DNA from 2 places in the Sphingomonas aerolata genome. Region 2 is predicted to be linked to the other one. Evidence: riboswitches for the same ligand, from Rfam matches in the RefSeq annotation. Region 2 holds a riboswitch; the other holds the start of a gene.
What was found. A riboswitch is a leader RNA that binds a small molecule or an ion and turns the genes downstream of it on or off. The one in region 2 is predicted to bind cobalamin.
Positions count from the first base shown of each region.

Region 1: linked by a shared signal. The riboswitch ahead of NEF64_RS11370 (DUF1636 domain-containing protein) and the one ahead of NEF64_RS08785 (TonB-dependent receptor) in region 2 are both predicted to bind cobalamin.

Region 1 is NZ_CP098762.1:2,495,940-2,504,231, reverse strand. It holds gene NEF64_RS11395 (TonB-dependent receptor plug domain-containing protein) at 1-1,318, shown strand, start outside; gene cobO (cob(I)yrinic acid a,c-diamide adenosyltransferase) at 1,318-1,917, shown strand; gene NEF64_RS11385 (ABC transporter substrate-binding protein) at 1,914-2,762, opposite strand; gene NEF64_RS11380 (FecCD family ABC transporter permease) at 2,830-3,825, shown strand; gene NEF64_RS11375 (ABC transporter ATP-binding protein) at 3,819-4,604, shown strand; cobalamin riboswitch at 4,626-4,812, shown strand; gene NEF64_RS11370 (DUF1636 domain-containing protein) at 4,910-5,326, shown strand; gene cobT (nicotinate-nucleotide--dimethylbenzimidazole phosphoribosyltransferase) at 5,323-6,336, shown strand; gene NEF64_RS11360 (histidine phosphatase family protein) at 6,333-6,911, shown strand; gene cobS (adenosylcobinamide-GDP ribazoletransferase) at 6,908-7,624, shown strand; gene NEF64_RS11350 (cobyric acid synthase) at 7,592-8,292, opposite strand, start outside.
Region 2 is NZ_CP098762.1:1,892,213-1,900,504, forward strand. It holds gene NEF64_RS08780 (PepSY domain-containing protein) at 172-1,644, opposite strand; gene NEF64_RS08785 (TonB-dependent receptor) at 1,616-3,787, opposite strand; cobalamin riboswitch at 3,956-4,196, opposite strand; gene NEF64_RS08790 (DUF4139 domain-containing protein) at 4,704-6,098, shown strand; gene NEF64_RS08795 (DUF4139 domain-containing protein) at 6,098-7,630, shown strand; gene NEF64_RS08800 (VOC family protein) at 8,013-8,292, shown strand, end outside.

The DNA.
Region 1 (8,292 bases), 600 kb from region 2:
GCCGACCGCACGGGGCGGATCGCGCGACATCGGCGCGAAGAGCGTCGGCGCGACGGGCAAGCTGAGCTGGTCGCCGACCGACACGCTGAAGGTCACGGGCGTCGGGCGCTATAGCTATACCGATGCCGACAGCAACGACACGGCATTGAGCGGCCCGCAGTTCGGCACGATCGTCGATACGCCCGGCGCGCGCAGCACGGTCGAGGCATATTACGGGCTGGTTCGCGCCGAACTCGCGCTGGCGGATGGCCGCTGGACGAATGCGCTCAGCGGCCAGTTTGCCGATACGACACGCCGGGCGCTGGTCGACGATGCCTTGAGCTTCGGCAACAAGGGACGGCGGTACAAGGGATCGTTCGAAAGCACCTTCCGGTTCGGCACTGATCGCATCCGGCATCGGCTGACCGCCGCAGTCGATGTCGAGCGTGAGGAATTTCAGACACTTAGTCCGGTCTCTTCGGAGTTCGTCTTCACAGGGCGGCGGCACACCGACAATGTCGGGATCGTCGGACAGTATGACGTCGTGATCGACGACGCGCTAGCGATCGGCGGATCGGTGCGGCGCGACGAGAATAACCGGTTCGACGACACCACCACCTACCGCGCGCAGGCGAGCTATCGTTTTGCGACCGGAACGCGGGTGCGCGGTGCCTACGGTACCAGCGTGAAGAACCCCGGCTACTTCGATCTCTTCGGCTATTCCGACGGTCGTTATATCGGCAATCCGAACCTCAAGCCCGAAAAGTCAAAGGGGTGGGAAGCCGGGGTCGAACAGGCTTTCGGGGGGGATCGTGCGACGATCGGCGCGACCTATTTCGACAGTCGGCTGACGAACGAGATCTTTACCACCTATCCTGCCCCCGACTTCGTCGCGACGCCCGGCAACCGCAATACGCGATCGACGCAGCATGGCGTCGAGGTGTTTGCTACAGCCCAGCCAATTCCGCAGCTGCGCTTCGACCTCGCCTATACCTATCTGAAGGCGCGCGAGGACGGGGGCGTGGAGATCCGGCGACCCAACCATATCGGCAGCGTCAACATGACTGCGTTCAGCCGCGACCAGCGCGCCTCGGCAACGCTCACCGTTCGGTATAATGGCCGGCAGCAGGACGACGCCTATACCGATCCGAGCTATGTCCCGGTCCGCGTCTCGCTCCAGGAATATGTCCTCGTCAACCTGAACGCGGCGTACAAGTTGACGCCCGGGCTGTCGGTTTTCGGTCGGGTCGAAAACCTGTTCGACGAGCGGTACGAGGAGGTGTTCAGCTATGTTGGCCAGGGGCGCGGCGCCTATGTCGGCGTGAAGGCAGCATTCTGATGCGGAGCGAGGCGGAGCACACGGCGCGGATGGCCAAGAAGAAGGTCGTCCAGGACAAGATCGTCGCGGCCAAGACGATCGAGAAGGGCCTGCTGATGGTCCACACCGGACCGGGCAAGGGCAAGACCACCGCGGCGCTTGGCATGGCGGTGCGGATGATGGGGCATGGGCGAAAGGTCGGGATCGTACAGTTCGTCAAGGGTGCGATGACGACCGGCGAGAAGGTCATCTTTGACGCCTTTCCCGATCTGGTCGAATTCAAGCCGATGGGCGAGGGCTTTACCTGGGATACGCAGGATCGGGCCCGCGATATCGCGGTGGCGCGCGAAGGGTGGGACGAGGTCCGCCGAATGATCCTCGACCCGAGCTATGCGATGGTCATCGCCGACGAGATCAACATCGTCCTGCGCTATGACTATCTGCCACTCGACGAGGTGCTTGCGGGGTTCGCGGCGCGACCGGCGATGACGCATGTCGTGGCGACGGGACGCAACGCGCCCGAGGCGTTGATTGCCGCGGCGGATCTCGTCACCGAGATGGGGCAGGTCAAGCATCCGTTCCGGGGCGGGGTCAAGGCCCAGGCCGGCGTTGAGTTCTAACGGTCGCGGCGAGGACTAGCTGGACGCTGCGTGCGCAACTGCGCCGCGAGGCTTTGCGCGGCGAGCACATAGGCGGGACCTCCGCAGACGGTCCACGCCTCGGGGATGCGCAGACGGGGAATCCCGTCGAGAATCGGATGATGCAGCATTTCGGTGCCCTGATCGGTCACGCGGTCGGTGGCGCTCTCAACGACGAGATAGTCCGGGCGTGCCAGCGCCATTTGTTCGAGCGACAGTTGCGAAAGTGCCGGCTTGCCGAGCCGGGTCGCGAGATTGGCCAGCCCGAGACGCTGCATCAGTTCGTCGACGAGCGTGCCGGTACCGGTCAGGAAACCCCGACGCTGATAATAGGCCGCCGTACGACCACCTCCCGGGGCGCGCGGCAATCGTGCGAGCGCGGTGTCCATCCGGCGGATCAGCGTTTCGCCGCGATCGGGGTGCCCGATGGCTGCGGCGACCTGCCGGACTTGCGTCACGATCGCGGTATAGCTGTCAGCGGGGGGCAGATCGAGCGTCGCGACGTTCCGGCCGGCGAGAACTGCGGCGACCGTCTGGCGTCGGAACGGCGAGGAGATCACGAGATCGGGGCGGAGCATCAGGACGTCTTCGGCGCTGCCACGGCTGACTGGGATGGTACGCGCGGCGTTGGCGGCCGCGGACATGTTCGGATCACGCGCGAACCGGGTCAGTGCGACGATCTGCGCGGGGTCGGCCAGCGCCAGAAGATACTGGTCAGCGCACAGGTTGAGCGAAACGATACGCGCCGGCGGTCGAGGCGCTGCCGCCGCAGCAGATGCGCCAGCGGCAGCGATGATCAGGATGGTCAGGAGACGGCGGCGGCGCATACGCAAAGCCCTGCCGCAGCGGGCGCTTATGCGCTAGGCGGAAATCGATGCGGTGGGATCTGGCACTATGGAACGCGTGACGCGTGCGCGATTGGTCGGTGGCCTCGCGCTGCTTGCGCTGCTGGCCGGCGCCGCGTCGGTCGCGGTGGGTAGCGCGGCGATCCCGCTGGCGCATGTCGTGCGGGCGCTCAGCGGGCAGGGCGATCCGATCGAACGCGCGATCCTGTTCGAACTTCGGCTGCCGCGCGCGATCCTAGGGCTCGCGGTCGGCGCGATGCTGGGGCTGTCGGGTGCTGCGCTGCAGGGATTCCTGCGCAATCCGCTGGCCGAGCCATCGGTGCTGGGCGCGTCGAACGGCGCATCGCTGGGCGCGGTGATCGCGCTGTATTTCGGGCTGGCGGAGCTTCATCCGGCGATGCTGCCGATCGTGGCGATCGCCGGGGCGTTCGCGGCGCTGGGGTTGCTGTTCGTGCTGGCGGCCGGGTCGCAAAGCGCCTTGTCACTGATCCTCGCGGGGATTGCGGTTGGAACGCTGGCCGTCGCGGGGGTCAGTCTGGCGCTGAACCTGTCCCCCAACCCATTTGCAGCGATGGAGATCATGACCTGGTTGCTCGGGTCGCTCGAAGACCGGTCGTTCAGCCATGTCGCGCTGGCGCTGCCCTGTATCGCGCTCGGCATGGTGCTGGTCGCCTGGGACGGCCATGCGCTCGACGCGCTGACGCTCGGCGAGGATGGCGCACGCGCGCTAGGCGTCGATCTGCGTCGGACGCGCATGCGGATGCTGGTCGGGGTGGCGATCGGGGTCGGCGGGGCGGTTGCGGTATCGGGCGCGATCGGGTTCATCGGCCTGATCGTCCCGCATCTCGTCCGGCCGATGACCGATCGTTCGCCATCGGCGATCCTGCTCCCCTCCGCACTGGGCGGGGCCGCGTTGCTCACTTTCGCCGACGTACTGGTCCGGGTGATCCCGACGTCGAACGAACTCAAGCTCGGGGTCGTCACCGCGTTTCTCGGTGTGCCGGTGTTCCTCGTCCACCTCATCCGCGAGCGGCGGCTGTGGTAGCCCTCTCCGCGGACCGCCTCAGCGTCCGCCGTGCCGGGCGGGTCGTGGTCGACGATGTCAACTTCGCGGCAGAGGGCGGCGCGCTCATCGGGATCGTCGGCCCCAATGGGGCGGGCAAATCGACGCTGGTCCAGGCGCTGCTCGGGCTGGTTTCCGCTACGGGGGCGATCCTGCTCGACGGCGTTCCGCTGCCGGAGCGCTCGCGACGCGCGATTGCGCAGACTGTCGCGTATCTGCCGCAGGGTCAAAATCTTCATTGGCCGCTGAGCGTCGAACGTCTCGTCGCGCTGGGCCGATTGCCCCATCTCGCACCGCTGTCCCGCATCTCACGGGACGACCATGCCGCGATTGCCCGTGCGATGGCGGCGGCGGACGTGACCTCGCTTGCCGCGCGTGTCGCGACCGAGATTTCGGGGGGTGAGCGGGCCCGCGTCCTGCTGGCAAGGGCGCTCGCGGTGGAGGCGCCGGCGCTGATCGTCGACGAGCCGCTCGCGTCGCTCGATCCCGCGCATCAGATCGCAGTCATGGAGATCCTGCGGGCGGAGGCCGCGCGGGGCGTCCTGGTAATTGCGGTACTGCACGATCTGGGGCTCGCCGCACGCTATTGCGATCGTATCCTCGTGCTCGACGCGGGCCGGCTCGTCGCCGACGGCGCGCCTTCGGCAGTGCTGACGCCGGCGCGGCTGCGTGAGACCTATGGTGTTCGGGCGTGGTTCGGATCGATCGAGGGCGTACCGGTCGTGGTAGCGCTGACGCGTGACAACGCGCAGGGCGATTGACCCGGGCCGCTTGCCCGGCCTATTCCTCTGACCGCGACAGGTTCCCCGGCGACGGGGATGAAAAGGGAACGGGAGAACCCCGGCTGCCCCTGCAACTGTAAGCGGCGAGCCATCGTGCCATCATGCCATTGGGATCCCGGTCCCGAGAAGGCGGCGCGAAGGGCTGTGACCCGTGAGCCAGGAGACCTGCCCGTCGCGGTCGTCTTTCGTCCGGCCAGGGTGCGCCGAGCGGACGGGGGTAAACCCGCGCGACGACATAACCAGCCTGCGGCTTGTGCCGCGGGCGCGTATGTCATGGGGTTTCAATGCCAAATCTACTGGTTCCCGCCGAAGACGGGGCGGCCGTCGTCGCCTGCAGCACCTGCCGCGCTTCCACCGATGCGAAGGACGATGCCGAGGGCATGCGGGGCGGTGCAAGACTCGTCGCAGCATTGCAGGCGGTCCAGGCGAGTGATCCGCGCTATGCCGGGATTGCGGTGCAGGCGATGCCGTGCCTGTTCGCCTGCCAGGACTTCTGCACCATCCATGTTCGTGGGCCCGCGAAGATCGGCTATGTGCTGGGGCGCTTCACGCCGGATGAGGAGGCTGCGCGAGCGATCCTCGATTATGCCGTGCTGCATGCGGAGAGTGCGGAGGGGCAGGTGCCGTTTCGGCAGTGGCCCGCCGGGATCAAGGGGCATTTCATCACCCGGACGCCCCCCGCCGGCTATGTCGCGCAGTGAGGCAGTTCCCGACGGTCGCGGCGTTCGACGCGGCGCTGGGGGCTCTTCCTGCGGCAGACGAAGCCGCGCGAGGGGCCGCATCGCTGCGGCAAACACAGTTGACCAAGCCACCGGGATCGCTTGGCCGACTTGAAGACCTCGCGGTCTTCATGGCGGGCTGGCAGGGGCGCGAGCGGCCGCGGTTCGAGCGTGCGCGGGCGGCGATTTTCGCCGGAAATCACGGCGTTGCGGTGCACGGGGTGAGCGCTTTCCCGGTCTCCGTGACCGCACAGATGGTCGAGAATTTCCGTCGTGGGGGCGCGGCGATCAATGCGCTGGCGGATGCCGTCGGGCTCGAGCTGATCATCGCCGACATCGATCTGGAAACCCCCACGGCGGATTTCACGACGGCACCGGCGATGGACGAAGCCGCGTGTCTCGCCGCACTCAACATCGGTGCCGACGTCGTCGTGCCGGGGCTCGACATGCTTGTCGTGGGTGAGATGGGGATCGGGAATTCCACGTCGGCCGCAGCACTGTGTCTGCGCAGTTACGGCGGAACCGCCGCGGACTGGGTTGGCCCGGGGACGGGGGTTGATGTGGCGGGAATCGCGCGGAAAATCGCGGTGGTCGAGGCGGGGATTGGGCGGCATGATGATTTCCCGCGTACGCCGTTCGAGACGTTGCGGCGGGTGGGGGGGCGTGAAATCGTCGCGATCGCCGGCGCGGTGGTGGCGGCGCGGCTGGCGGGGGTGCCGGTGGTGCTCGACGGATTCATTTCGTCGGCGGCGATCGCACCGATTGCGGCGGCGTATCCTGGCATCACAGAGCACTGCATTGCGGGGCATTGTTCGGCCGAACCAGGGCATGAGCGGTTGCTCGCCGCGCTGAAACTCGAGCCTTTACTGAGACTTGGGATGCGGTTGGGGGAGGGAAGCGGGGCGGCGGTTGCGGTGGGAGTGATCCGGTCGGCGTTGGCGGCGCATGACGGGATGGCGACGTTTGCCGAGGCGGGGGTGTCGGTGGCGTGAGTGCGCCGTTCCTGCTCCACCTGCTGCGGCATGGCGCGCCTGAACTAACCGGGCGGATGCTGGGGCGGACCGATAGTCCGGTCACGGCGGAGGGAATGGCGGCCTGTATGGCTCGGGTAAAACCGCTGAATTTCAAGAAGATCGTCTGTTCTGATCTCATGCGAACGCAGGCTGTTGCGGATGCGATCGGGCGGGAGCGGGGGCTGGCTCCAACGACCGATGCGCGGTGGCGGGAGCTGGATTTCGGGGATTGGGACGGGCTGGCTGCGGCGGAGATCGACGCTGCGGCGTTGCAGCGGTTCTGGGACGATCCGGATGGTGCACCGCCGCCGGGTGGGGAACGGTGGAGCAATCTGGTCGCAAGAGTTACCGATGCGATAGAAGATCTTACACCCGAAACCTCATTGATCGTGACACATGGCGGGGCGATCCGTGCGGCGCTGAAAACGCTGTGCGAGTTCGGCCAGCGCGAGCTCTGGGCATTCGATTTGCCTTATGCGGCGCTGATTAGTTTGCGGATCTGGCCGGACCGGACGGCGCAGATCGTGGCGCTGCAGACTGATCCGGTTTCGTGAAGCGGCTGGTCGTCGCCTTCGGCTTTTTGACGCGCGTGCCGATGCCGCAAGTCGCTGCGAACGCTGAGGATTTTGCCGCCGCGATCCGGTGGTACCCGGTCGTCGGGGCGTGCATCGGGGTGGTCGTCGCGGCGGCGGGGTGGGTCGGCGCGCAGGTCGATCCGTGGACCGGTGCGCTCGCCGCGCTGACTATTTGGGTAGCGATTACAGGGGCTTTGCACTTGGATGGGCTGGCGGATCTGGCGGACGGGCTGGGTGCCGCGCATGGCGACCGCGACCGGCTGATCGCGGTGATGGCGGATCCGCATATCGGCAGCTTCGGTGTTGTGATGATCGCGCTGCAACTCCTTGCAAAACTTGTCTTATTGCATGCCGTTTCGAGTCAGGGATGGGCGGTCGTGATTCTCGTCCCGATGCTCGCGCGGATCGGGCCGTTATGCTGGGCGCGGTGGGTGCCGCTGCTCCGGGAGGGCGGGCTGGGAGGGATGGTGGCAGGGAAGATCAGGGTGCACGATCTGGTCTTTTGGGGGTGCGTAACAGGGTGTTTAGGGGTGCCTGTGCATGCCGTTGCAGGGGCCCCTGCACTGATCGCGGTATTCGGCTGGTGGCTGATCCGGCGGGTCGGCGGCGTTTCAGGCGATTGCCACGGTGCGGGGATCGAATTCGTCGAGACCGGGATGCTAGTCGCGCTCGCCATTGCCGGCCGCGTCTGAGCCCGCGAGCTTCGACAGCGCGATCAGCGCATCGATATCGAGATGGCGTTCGAGCGTTTCGGCAATCGCATCGAGCGCGGCGTCGATCGACGCCGCATGGTCGGGCCCTACCGCACCGACCCCGAGCCGGCTGAGCCACGCGCGGCGCTGATCCGCGAGGCCGAGCAGGCCGTGGACATAGCTGCCGGAGACGAGCCCGTCGGGGCTGACCGCGCCGTCGCGGCGGCCATCGTCGCGGGTCGTGAGCGCGCGCGCGGTGTCGGGGCCGGTGGTTTCGCCGATATGGATCTCATAGCCGTCGAACCGTGCGCCGATCGCGGTGCCGGCGACGCGCTCGAGCGTCTTGGCGGGGGACAGGATCGTCGCGACGTCGAGCAGGCCGAGCCCGGGGGCGATACCGGCGGGCCCCTCCAGCCCGTCCGGATCGGCGATGCTGCGACCGAGCATCTGATAGCCGCCGCAAAGCCCGAGCACCGGGCGGCCGCGACGGCGATGCGCGTGGATGTCGATGTCCCAGCCCTGCGCGCGGAGAAAGGCGAGGTCGGGGATCGTCGCCTTGGAGCCCGCGAGGATGATCATGTCGGCGTCGGGGATCGGTTCGCCGGGCGGGACCATGACCAACGTGACGCCGGGGTCGAGCCGCAGCGGATCGAGATCGTCAAAATTGG
Region 2 (8,292 bases):
GGCCAATATTGCATCGTTCGGGATGACTTTCGGAAGCCATCGATTTCCAGGCAGTCATTTCGAACGACCGCTTAAACGGAAGGCAAGCGCTGCCGTGGAACCCGATGAATGAACGGCGGAAGTTGGGAGGCGGGGAAGGGCACCCGAACGGCGACTTATGGGTCCGCCCAGTCATCGGATAAGTCTTTTCCACCCAAGCCAGATACCGCTTATTGATGTCACCACACCGGCGATCGAGAACATCCAGATCAGTCCATCCCAGGCTGGCCGGTGCAATGTCAGCGTGTTCAGATCCCATTTGTGAAGGAGGTCGAATACCCAGCGGTACGCCCTCTGTCGTTCATCGACCTTCCGGAGAACTTCCCCGGTAGCGGGATCGATATAGAACCAAGTCTGTGCCGGATCGGCAAAACGCAGCCGCAACACTGGCAGACGCGGTAGCATGCCGACCGCATACCAGTATGCATCGGGCATCGTCAGGAGATCAACTGAGAGTAGCGGCGCGGGGCCCTCCAGATGACGTGCGGCCCTCACGATGGCCACCTCTGTAGTTTGGGATGGCGCGAGTGTTGCCGCATTCAACACTACTCGCCGCCCGTTGCGATAGGACAGCACGATGAGCGGGGTTCGCGCATAATCAGTCAACGCCGCTACAACCGCACCCTCGCCTGCTATGCGGAGCCGGTCGAGTGCTAGGTCCGGCATCGGATCAGATGCCTGATAGATCCGCACAGCCGCATCGTCTGGCTTCGTCCCGCGAAACAGATGGCCGGGATCGACCGACAGCCATCCGCTGAAGATCCAGGCGATCAGGAAGATACCACCCACCAGCCCCGCGACATGATGCCACAGCATCCAGCCGTCGTAGGGCGTCATTCGCCCGCCTTTGAAGCGCCGTGCGCCAATGCGGGTCCGCAGGATGCCGATCCACATCCCCGCAACCGCCGCGGCGATGCAGGGACCAGACGCCCACAGCACGACCTGACGCCAGATCGTTTGATCCCGTCGCAGAACCGTCGGATAGAGCCAGTGCGGCACCGAACCGAGCCAGTTCCAGAACCGCTCGCGACGGGTGGTCACTTGAACCACGGCGCCCGTATTCGACGACACATAGGCCTCCGTGCCGGACGCGTTGGCAAGCGCAACTTTCCAAAGTGGACGGTGTCGATCGAAGCCGCCAGCAACCGTCCACTGATCCCGGGTCAGCCGTTCTACGTGCTTCGTCGGTACGTTGCCAAAGCGGCCAGCGACCCGACCGGCGTAAAGAGCATCGACCGGTCGCAGGACAGTACCGCGACTGGCCGCGGAAGTGGTGTGCGTTCCATCCCACCCGGTCACGCGCCAAACAGGCGCGCCGTCGCGCATCTCGAGCAACAGCTCCTGCGGTAGCCGTCCGCCGTCTAGCGGGGGCGGCACGTTCACTGCTGCCCAGTCGATCGCCTCGCTCCCAACCAGCTTCTCGGCTGGCGAGAGGGAGGGATAGGGCACGTAGAGCATCACCAGCCCGGACAGAAACCACATGGCGAAGAACAGGCAGCTGGCGATGCCGATCCAGCGATGAATGAGGTACAGCCAGCGCCGGGCAGTCCTGCCAAGCCCCGGCCGCCTGAGGGCGTTAAAAGCTGGCACGAAGTGAAACGTCAACCGAGCGGGGACGGCCAAGGACCCACTGCTGATTGTTGTACGTGCTTAGCGCGTAGGCGCGGTCAAACAGGTTGTAGCCGTGGATATCGACGGCGAGGCGTGGCGTCACCGCATAAGAAAGCGTGGCATCGACCGTGGTGTAGCTGGGGACGCGGAAGCTGTTGGCATTGTTCGAATAGCGACGTCCAACATAGCGCAATCCGGCGCGTGCCTGAACCGCGTGCGTGGCGTTCCAGCGCAGCCAGAAATTGGCGAGCGTCTCGGGCACGTCCGGCGGGGTATTGCCGTTGAAGCTCGAGCCGCCTGAGATGAAGTCGTCGAACGTCGCGTCGAGCACGCTGCCGTTTGCATCGATCCCGACACCGTAAGGCAGATCGAGTGACACTGCGGCTTCGATGCCCCTGGCCGATCGCTGTCCCACCTGCTCGACCGGGCTCGTCGGGGTCAGTTGCGCCAGCAGGCGTTTCTTGACGATCCGGTAGGCGGCGAGGGTGGCGGTGCCGCGACCGTCGAGGAAGACCGCCTTGGCGCCGATCTCGAGCTGGTCGCCCACCGCGTTGCTGAACTGCACCTGCCCGGTCGAATAGGTGGTCAGCGTCCCCAGAGGATCCACGCCGGTGGCATATTGCGCATAGAGCGACACCGTCGGGATCGGTTGATAGACACTCCCGATCCGCCAGGTCACGTTGTGCAGCCGCTTGTCGAGCACGAATGTCTCGATGCCAGCGCCGTCCGGAAAGTTGATCGACCAGCGGCGGATCTTGTCGCGCTCGTAGCGCACGCCACCGACGATCGAGACGTGCGTGCCGAGCTTCAGCCGGTCCTCGGCAAAGACCGCATATTCGGTGGTCCGCGTCCGATAGCGCGGTGCGATCCCCTGGGTGTCGACGATCAGACTGGGATCGAACGCGAAGGGATCGACCTCGGAGACCTGGGGATCAGACCCGAAATTGTGCAAATAGGTTAGTTTGATGAGGTTGACGTCGAAGCCCACGACAAGGTCGTTGCTGACGCCATCGGCGATGCCCGTCTTGAACGTCACGCTGCCCTGATCGCCCCACTGCGTCTGGTCGTGGACGATCCCGGTCATGTCCGTCCTCAGTATGCGGCCGGGCGTACCGGTGTTGGCGCTGCCGTTGGAGCAGATCCCGTCTGCGGCGATCCAGCAATAGCTTTCGAGGTTGAGCCACGAGCGTTTCGACGTGAGGCGATAGGCCTGGTTGCTGACGGTGACCGCGTCGCTTGGCGTCCAGTCGACCTGCAGGCTGGTGCGGTTGTCGCGGTAGCGGATAAAGCCGTCGCGTGTGTTGTAGTTGCGGTCCCGGATGCGGTCGTCGAGCCGTCCCTCGATCAGCGGCGTGCCGAAATAGCGCATCGGCTTCTGGTCGCCGTAATCGTCCCGTGCGGTGACGACGAGCGTGTCGGTCGGTGCCCAGCGCAGCGTGCCCGACACGGCATGGCTGCGCGACTGGCCACGATCGACATAGCCGTCCGATCGGCGATAGCTGCCGTCGATGCGATAGGAGAGGCGCTCGGTGATCGGCCCGCCTGCGCCCGCCGCGACATGGAAGCTGTCCTGCGAGCCGTAGCCGATCTCGCCCTCCACGTGCGTCCGCTGCGTATCGGGTTTACGCATCAGGACATTCACCGCACCGCCCAGCGCGCCCTGGCCGTAGAGCACCGAGGCTGGGCCGCTCAGGATGTCGATCCGCTCGACCATCCACGGATCGGTCGGAAAGGTTATCGTGCCGGCAGCCGGGAACAGCCTTATACCGTCGATCAGCTGAAGCACGGATCCCTGGCCGCTGAAGCCGCGCGCGGCGAGCGCGGTGCCGCCATTGCCGGGGTTTCCGGCGTTGCTGATGCCCGGTGCGCGGCTCGTCGCGTCGATCACCGACAGGTCGCCGCGCGCGCGGATCGTGGCGCCATCGATGACCGAGATCGTCGCGGGGGTCTCGAGCGGCGTGAGGCCCAGGCGGCTGCCGGTCGCGTTCGGCGTGGTGAGCGTGTCGCGCGCCTGCTGGCCGACAACCAGAATGTCCTCATTGTCCGAGACAGGCAAAGACTGAGCGTTGAGCGGTGCTGCGAAAACAGGTGACAGCAAAGCCCCCGCCACCGCGAGGCGAGACAATAGGAATGGCATTACGGTAATCCCCGGGGCGTCGAGCGAACCCGGCAGGGACCTCCCGCGAACGGCCGACATCCGCGCCAGCCGGACGCCATCGCGACCGGCACGCATGCCCGTGCGGTCCCCACCGCACACGTCGTCGCTCGACGGAGTACCGTGCCGCGGCCACCCCCTGGGCCAGGCAAGAGCGACCAGACGCCGGCAGGTCTCCTGGCTCACAGGTCATCACACGATGCACGGCCTTCCCAGGCCTTTATGACAGAACGTCCGGCCCAGTGGCTGCCCCTCCCTGTGAAGGAAGAAGCGATATGCATCGCGCTCGCCGCTTACAGTTGCAGGGACAGCCTCGGCTTCGGGTGGCGAACCACCCTTACCGCGTTCCCTATTAAGCCCCTCTCGGGGCACCGACGCGATCATGCCGACCGTCTCCAGCGGAGCAGGTCAGCGGGGACGGTGTATCCTGACGAAGACGATCCGGCAATTGGTCGACGCGACGATCGCAAAAGTCCAAACGGAGTGTCGGTGCCCATTAACGAATGTCGGAAGTTGGGAAGCGACAGATGCGTCGAGAACGACCGGAATTGGGTCTTTGCGGATTCGGTGGGAAGGCGTCGCCGAGCTCGGCGTCGACCGGATCGATATCTTGTTCGGGCGCTCCAAGGATTGGTGGCGTATCGGCACCCGCTACGACCAGTAACCGACGGACTTGCTCTCCGCCGTCGGTCTCGCGGACACCGTCAGTTTGGCTATGATCAACGTATCATAACCTTAATGGCGCATCGCACCGATCAGAGCGAACAAGCGCCGTTGTTTGGGTCAGAAAATCAGACCCACAATGTCGCGTTGCCCTTCTGATGCGGTCTCGCCATTATAGCAAGGACCGGGGGAGAGTAGCGTGCGCAAAAGCATCTCGAGAGCGTGTGGTTTGGTGATGCTGCTCGGGTCGATTTCGGCAGCCGCTCAGCAATTGCCGCCCCCTGCTGATTCCTCGACCGCCGGAACGGCGCAAGGCGACGTGTCGGTCACCATCTACACCAACGACGTCGCCTTGGTGCAGGACATCCGTCCGCTGAACCTGGCGAGCGGGCGGGTTCAACAGAATTTCCCCGACGTGAGCGCAGCGATCCGACCGGAAACGGTGTCGCTGACCGTGCCCGATGCCGCGATCGTCGAGCAGAATTTCGACTATGACCTGCTCAGCCCGTCGAGCCTGATGGAGAAAGCGGTCGGCGAGACGATCACGCTGGTGCGGACCAATCCGGCCACCGGCGCGGAAACCCGCGATCGCGCGAAAGTTCTGGCGGTGAACGGCGGCGTGGTCATCGAAGTGAACGGTCATGTCGAGGTACTGCGCGACGACGGCCTGCCGGTGCGCGCGGTGTTCGACCGGGTGCCCGACGCGCTGCGGGCGCGCCCGACGCTGTCGGTGACACTGACCAGCACGCGCGGAGGAACCCGCCCGGCGACGCTGTCCTACCTGAGCCGCGGGCTCGGCTGGAGCGCCGATTATGTCGCGCTGTTCGACGACAAGAGCGGCACGGTCGATATCCAGGGCTGGGTAACGCTTAAGAATAGCAGCGGGACGACGTTCGCCAACGCCAAAACGCTGCTGGTCGCCGGCGAGGTCGGCAGCGCCGACGATGACGGCAGCGGCGGCTATGCGCGGCGTCCGCGCCGCCGAACGACGACACGCCCCGGCACCGAGAGCGCCGCGCGCGAGCAGCTCGGCGACTTCTACCTCTATCCGCTGGCCGACCGCACCACGATCGCCGACAAGCAGACCAAGCAGGTCAGCTTCCTCGATGCCAAGGGCGTGGCGGCGGGCGCGGGCTATCGGTTCGAGAATGGCTGGCTCGGCGGTTCGAACGAACCACGCAGCGCGCAGTCGGTGCTGCGGTTCAGTAACTCGGGTGCAGCAGGCTTGGGCGACGCGCTGCCGGCGGGGGTGGTCCGGGTCTATGTCCGCGATGCCCGCGGGCAGCCGCAGTTCACCGGCGAAAACCGGATCGAGCATACCCCGCAAGGGTCGACCATCGCGCTTCCCACCGGCGACGCGTTCGACGTGAAGGTGCAGCCCGTCACCGTGTCGCGCACGCGGCAGGGCGACAGCCGCTGGCGCACGGCGATGCAGTACAAGCTGACTAACGCCCGCGCCCGTCCGGTCACGGTCGAGCTCATCCAGGGCGGGCTCGACTGGAACGACGTCCGGGTCGTCGAGGACAGCGCGAAGGGTGAACGTCGCACCGCCGGCACGCTGGCGTGGCAGGTATCGGTGCCGGCCAATGGCAGCACCACGGTGACGGCGACCTTCGACACGCGCTACTGATGCGCCATCTGCTGCTCCTGGCGGTCGCGCTGCTGGCGGGCAGGGCGGAGGCGCAGACGACCGTCACCTCGTCCGCGCCGGACCGCGTCTCGCTCACGGTGTACCGGGCACCTTATGGCCGCGGGGCGATGACCCTCCAGTATCTCGGTGGCTTTGCATTGGTGACGGAGACGCGTCGCGTCCGGCTGCCGCGCGGACCGGCGGTTCTGCGGTTCGAGGGCGTGGCGCAAGGGATCGTGCCGGTCAGCGCAGTTATCGACGGCCTGCCCGGCGGCACGATCGAGAAGAACCGCGACGCCCGCCTGTTGTCGCCGGCCTCGCTCGTCGACGGTACGCTGGGTCGTGACGTGACGCTGACCCGAACGGACAGGGCGACCGGACGACCGACCAGCGAGCCCGCGACCGTTGTCGCCGGCCCGGCACCGGGCGTCATCCTCCGCACGGTGACGGGGATCGAGGCTTTACGCTGTTCGGGTCTCGCGGAGCGGCTGGCGTTCGCCGGCGTCCCAGGCGGCCTGTCGAGCAAGCCGGTGCTGAGTGTAACGACCATCAGCCCGGCGGCGCGCACGGTCACGGTGCGTCTGTCCTATCTCGCGTCCGGGTTCGACTGGCGGGCGAGCTACGTCGCTGCGCTCGCCGCGAACGGGCGAACGGTCGACCTGTTTGCCTGGCTGACCCTCGCCAACAGCAACCCGGAAGTGTTCCCGAAGGCCGAGGTGCAGGCCGTCGCGGGCCGGCTCAACCGGGTGGCGTTGCCCGCGGTTCCGGCGGCGGCGGGCGGGCTGCGGCTGGTCTGCTATCCGCTCGGCACGACGACGTCGGATCTGCCCGAAACGGAGTTTGAGCCTGCCGACGAGATAGTGGTGACGGCGTCGCGCGCGATGGCGCCCCCCCCGCCGCCGATGATGGCGCCCCCGGCACCACCCCCGCCGCCGCCCCCTCCCGAAGATCTTGGCGATCTCAAGCTTTATCGCATACCGACGCCCACGACCGTCGCCGCACGCGCGCAAAAGCAAGTTGCTTTGCTCTTTCAAAAGGGCGTGCCGGTCGATCGTCGCTACCGACGCGCGGTGTATCCCGGCCAGCAGCTCGACGGCGTGCCGACGTCGATCGTGCTCGTGATGAAGAACGATATACCTGGCGGCCTGGGCGTGCCGCTGCCAGCCGGCAGCACCGCACTCTACGCCGAGCGGGCTGGCGGACGCCTGCTGCTGGGATTGGGCGCGGTCACCGACCGCACGGTTGGCGAGACGGTGCGCCTAGCGGCAGGTATCAGCAGCCAGGTTATGTTGACCCAGGCTATCGTTGCGTCGCGCGTGCCGGTGGCGGCTCCGGGGGAAGCATTGTCGCGAGAGGTCGTGCTGACGGCGACTAACGCCAACCCTTTTCCGGCGACGCTCGACGTCCCGATCGGAGCGGCGGGCCAGGCGATCGAGGCCGATGACAAGGCGCTCAACCGAACCGACGGGATCCTCACCTGGTCGCCGACCCTGCCGCCGGGCGGTCGCGCCATTTTGCGTTACCGTTACTGACCGGCCCGCTTCGACCTCCCAGGTCGGGCGATACCGCATACGCCTGATTTCAAGATCTAAATAGGGTCAGGAAGCGTGTACTGGTGGCAGCTACAATGCCTCGCCGTCCCCGCCAGTTGCGGCAGATGAATGGATGACAGGTTTCGGGGAGCGGAAGGGGCGTTCGGAACGTCGCCTTTTGGGTCCAAAAAGCGGCGGTGCGGGTCAGTGTTCGGCACCAAGACCGCTTCTTGTTCCTGCGCGGCACCGTAGCAGATAGCGGCATCAAACTCCTCGGCAACAGTATCGACGAGAACCAACACGTGAGCACGTGACAGTGCCGGCATCGCTGCGTACGCTGCCAGCCACGGCCCGAAACGCGGCCGGGTGAGGAGAGGCTGCCATGGCCCGTCGTATCGCAGTTCTTGCCTGTGCAGCTGCCGCTCTGCTCGGGGCCAAGGCGGCGCCGGGTCCGCGCCCAGGCATCACCGGCATTTCGCACCTCGCTATTTATGCTCGGGACATGGCAAAGTCCGAGCACTTCTACACGCATGTGCTGGGCGCCCGGAAGGGTGCGGACCCCGAGAACCCGGCCGGCGTCCGCTACTATCTAAGCTCGCGCCAGTTCGTGGAGGTGCTACCCGCACCCGCCGGACAGGGGCCCAGCATGCTGGCGCACGTCG